2 regions of the Clostridium gasigenes genome follow, and region 1 is predicted to be linked to the other one. Evidence: a T-box and tRNA genes for the amino acid it is inferred to sense, from the RefSeq annotation. Region 1 holds a T-box; the other holds one or more tRNA genes.
The links. A T-box is a leader RNA that pairs with one kind of tRNA and senses whether it is charged. The one in region 1 lies ahead of thrS (threonine--tRNA ligase), so its partner is inferred to be a tRNA-Thr.
Positions count from the first base shown of each region.

Region 2: it has a tRNA-Thr gene. The T-box ahead of thrS (threonine--tRNA ligase) is inferred to sense a tRNA for this amino acid. The anticodon was not compared.

Region 1 covers NZ_CP071376.1:2,349,837-2,352,254, reverse strand. The annotation lists gene thrS (threonine--tRNA ligase) at 1-1,072, opposite strand, end outside; T-box leader at 1,125-1,353, opposite strand; gene J1C67_RS10970 (deaminase domain-containing protein) at 1,504-2,418, opposite strand, start outside.
Region 2 covers NZ_CP071376.1:997,562-999,979, reverse strand. The annotation lists gene rlmB (23S rRNA (guanosine(2251)-2'-O)-methyltransferase RlmB) at 1-147, shown strand, start outside; gene J1C67_RS04920 (NYN domain-containing protein) at 174-686, shown strand; gene sigH (RNA polymerase sporulation sigma factor SigH) at 754-1,398, shown strand; tRNA gene J1C67_RS04910 (tRNA-Thr) at 1,481-1,556, shown strand; gene tuf (elongation factor Tu) at 1,620-2,418, shown strand, end outside.

The sequences.
Region 1 (2,418 bases):
CAAGTTCCCCTACTCTCATTGGAAAATCTCTATATGAATGAGCTTCTGATTTATATACTAACATTCCACCAGGGCAATTCATTGGCTTTAATGCAAATTCTTCTTCATCAATAATAGAAGTGTACATGTTTTCCTTATAATGATCCCAGTGTCCTGAAGTTTCCCATAATTTTTTATTAAGCATTATAGGTGTTTCAATTTCAACATAACCATGTTCTAAATGTAATTCTCTCCAAAAATCAATAAGAGTATTTTTTAAAACAACTCCTTTAGGTAAGAAAAATGGAAATCCTGGACCCTCTTCAATAAAACTAAATAGCTTTAGTTCCTTACCTAACTTTCTATGATCCCTCTTTTTAGCTTCTTCTAAATTATGCAAATGAGTTTCCAGTAATGTTTTATTAGAAAATGCTACTCCGTATACTCTTTGCAACATTTTATTCTTATCATTACCTCTCCAGTAAGCTCCAGCTACGCTTATTAATTTAAATGCTTTTATATACTTTGTAGAAAGAATATGTGGACCTCTACAAAGATCAATAAAATCTCCTTGCTTATATAAAGATATCTTTTCATTATTTGGTAAATCATTAATAAGTTGCACTTTATAATTTTCATTTCTTTCTTCCATTAGCTTTATAGCTTCTTCTCTTGAAACATCCATTCTTTCAAACTTCAAATTTTCTTTAATAATATTATTCATTTCCTTTTCAATCTTATCTATATCTTCCACAGATAATGGATTTTCAATATCAAAATCATAATAAAATCCATTTTCTATTGAAGGTCCTATTGCAAGTTTTGCACTACTATAAAGTCTCTTAACTGCCTGAGCCATAACATGTGAAGTAGAATGTCTGATAGCTTCAATTGACTTTTCATCATCATATGTCAGAATATTTACCTCATCATTATCTTTTAGTTTATAACTCAAATCAACTAGCGTTCCATTTACTTCCCCCACTACAGCTGATTTAGTTAAATTTTTGCTAATTGAATTTGCAAGATCATAAATATTAGAATAATCCTCAATTTCTCTTATTGATCCATCTTTTAGTTTTATCTTTATCATATATTACTACCTCCTTTTATTAATTAATTGTATGAAAAAAACACTCATCCCAGCTTGGGACGAATGTTAATATCCGTGGTTCCACCCAAATTGAATTAAATTAATCCAATTCTTCTCAATATGTTTAACGACTTTCACCGATGGTATTTCACTAATTTTAGCTAATAAACCATAACTCCAGGGTAGTTTTCTTATAGTCATATCTAGGAATGCTTACAACCGGTGACATTCCCTCTCTAAAAACTGTACTCTATAATACTCGTCCCTTTCTCTGCTCATTTATATTTAATTTAAAATAATCTTATTAACTTAACTCTATATTTAAAATATGTTATCACTTTTGTAATAGATTGTAAATACCTTCTTGTAATAGATACGCTAATAATTTTAGATATTACTTGTACCTGAAGTTTTCCTTACCTCTAACTACGTTATTCTCCATATCTTCTACTATATTTTACCTGTATTTTTATATTTGGATGCTTTATGCAAAACTGACTAATTACAAAATAACAACTTGGGCAGGGTTCCCATTTACTATATAAAATAAGATTTCCTTCATCCTTAAGAATTTTTGCTTCTATTTGTTTATGTATTTCTTCAAATATCTTTTTTTCACTATCAAAAGCTCTCTCATATCCTATTCCTAATTTGCCTAATTTATTAACTTTACTACTTTTAAAAATTGCCTTTTCTAGTGGTGGTGCTGTGTAATAATTTTTTATCTCATTACTTCCACTAATTGCTCTAAATTCTTTCTCATTAAATATTGCTACTGCTATATTTATAGAGTCATTTAATGCTTTGCTTTGATCTATTTTAAATGTTGTCTTTTCTTTTTCATCAACTTTCATATATTTATCAATATTTTTTATTAAACGTTTCATTCTTTGTATGTTATTACTTAAATATTGATGATACTCTACAGTACCCTCCTTAGCCCTAATATATTCATAACTTATTTGCTTAGGTATTTCTATGGATACTGTTTTAGTTTTAGTTTCGGCATTATATTTTTCTTTTACGCCTTCGTTTCTAATAGAAACCATTTTTTTCAATAGTTCAATATCCTTTGCATAAACATAGTCCTTATCTAATTCTTTTTCTAACTTTTCCAATTTTATTTTCTCTTCTTCACTTATTACTACAGATATATTACTTTTTATTTCTTCTATAGCCTTTATGATATCTTCAACATTATCTTGAGAGCTTACCTGTCGTTCATATTCAATTCTATCTATATCTAGTTTTTTTACTTCACTTATTTTTTTACATAGTTTGTTATGTTCATTTTCAAACAATATCATTTTTGCTATATAATCCATAAAATCCTTAATATCATTTGC
Region 2 (2,418 bases), 1.4 Mb from region 1:
GAAGGAAGAGGTATATCAAAATTAACAGTTAAGAAATGTGATAAGTTAGTTAAGATTCCTATGGTTGGTAAAATTAACTCTTTAAATGCTTCAGTTGCAGGTGCTATAATGATGTATGAAGTATTAAAAGGTAGATTGGTAAAATAGTGTTTATTAATCAAAAGGTATAAGATGTGAAAATTGTATTTGTAGATGGATATAATGTCATAAATAGCTGGCCTAATCTTAAAACTGAAAAAGATCATAGTCTTGAAGGGGCTAGAAATAAATTAATAAATATACTTCATAACTACAGTGTTTTTAATGATTGCAAAGTTATAATAGTTTTTGATGCTTATAAAGTACATAGAAGTCTAGAAAATAAGGAGCAAATAAATAAAAACATTACCGTAGTGTTTACAAAAGATGGAGAAACTGCTGATGGTTATATCGAAAGAAAAGTGCATAGCTTAGGTAGAAGAGTCGAAATATATGTTGTAACTTCTGATTATTTAGAACAACAAACAATATTTCAAAGAGGAGCTGTAAGAGTTTCAAGTTTAGAATTTTATAGCGAAGTTAATACCTCGGAAAATATTATTAAGAATAAAGCAATCGGAAATAAAGCCACTAATAAAAATCATTTAGGTGATAATGTAGATAAAGATGTTCTAGCTAGATTAGAAGCCATGAGACGAAGTAATTAGCTTAATTGACTTGTATAGAGCCTTAAGCTATAATTAGCATGAAGTATTGGGTCAAGGGGTGAAATTAGTGATAAACAAAGGAAGTGTTAAAGAAGATTTTGTAGAGTGGAAAGATAAAGCTGATGAAGAAATTGTAGTAGAAGCAAAAGAAGGCAATAAGAGAGCTCAAGAATATTTAATATCTAAATATGAAAATTTTGTTAAATCTAAGGCTAAATCATATTTTCTTATAGGTGCAGATAAAGAAGATATTTATCAAGAAGGAATGATTGGTTTATATAAAGCTATAAGAGACTTTAAAGTTGATAGGTTAACATCATTTAGAGCCTTCGCTGAGATTTGTGTAACTAGGCAAATTATAACAGCTATAAAAACAGCTACAAGACAAAAACATATCCCTTTAAACACTTATATATCCTTGAATAAACCCATTTATGAAGAAGAGTCTGATAGAACTTTATTAGATGTTATAGCTGGTATTAGAATAACAAATCCTGAAGAATTAGTTATAGGTCAAGAGCAAATTGAACTAATTCAAGGAGAAATGACAAAAGTATTATCAGAACTAGAATTAGAGGTACTTCATTCTTATTTAGATGGTAAATCATATCAAGAAATTGCATGTGATTTAGATAGACATGCAAAATCTATTGATAATGCATTACAAAGAGTTAAAAGAAAGCTAGAAAAATGTCTATCAGATAAAAAATAAAGTCATTAAAATTATATTGACAAAATTTTTGAATGATAGTAAACTTTATAATTGGTATATCAAAGATTAAAGAAGTAGGAATGCTCACGTAGCTCAGTCGGTAGAGTGTCGCCTTGGTAAGGCGGAGGTCGTCGGTTCAATCCCGATCGTGAGCTCCAATATATTTAAAAAAAGCAAAACGCTAGGCAAAGTTTATTTAAACAATAAAGGAGGAATTTACAATGGCAAAGCAAAAATTCGAAAGAAGTAAACCACATGTAAATATTGGAACAATTGGTCACGTAGATCACGGTAAGACAACATTAACAGCTGCTATAACAACAGTATTAGCAACACAAGGATTCGCGGAGGCTTTTAACTATGCAGATATAGATAAAGCACCAGAAGAAAAAGCGAGAGGTATTACAATTAATACAGCTCACGTAGAATATGAAACAGAAGCAAGACATTATGCACACGTTGATTGTCCAGGACATGCCGATTATGTAAAGAACATGATTACAGGAGCGGCACAAATGGATGGAGCTATATTAGTATGTTCAGCAGCAGATGGCCCAATGCCACAAACTAGAGAACATATACTATTAGCATCAAGAGTTGGTGTTGATTATATAGTTGTTTTCTTAAACAAAGCAGATATGGTAGATGATGAAGAATTATTAGAATTAGTTGAAATGGAAGTAAGAGAATTATTATCAGAATATGATTTCCCAGGAGACGATATTCCAGTAATAAAGGGTTCAGCTTTAGTAGCATTAGAAAATCCAACAGATGAAAAGGCAATTGCGCCAATCATGGAATTAATGAAAGCTGTAGATACTTATATACCAACACCAGAAAGAGCAACAGATAGACCATTCTTAATGCCAGTAGAAGATGTATTCACAATTACTGGTAGAGGAACAGTTGCAACAGGAAGAATCGAAAGAGGAGTTCTTAGAGTAGCTGATGAAGTTGAAATCGTTGGATTAGCAGAAGAAAGCAGAAAAGTTGTAGTAACAGGAATAGAAATGTTCAGAA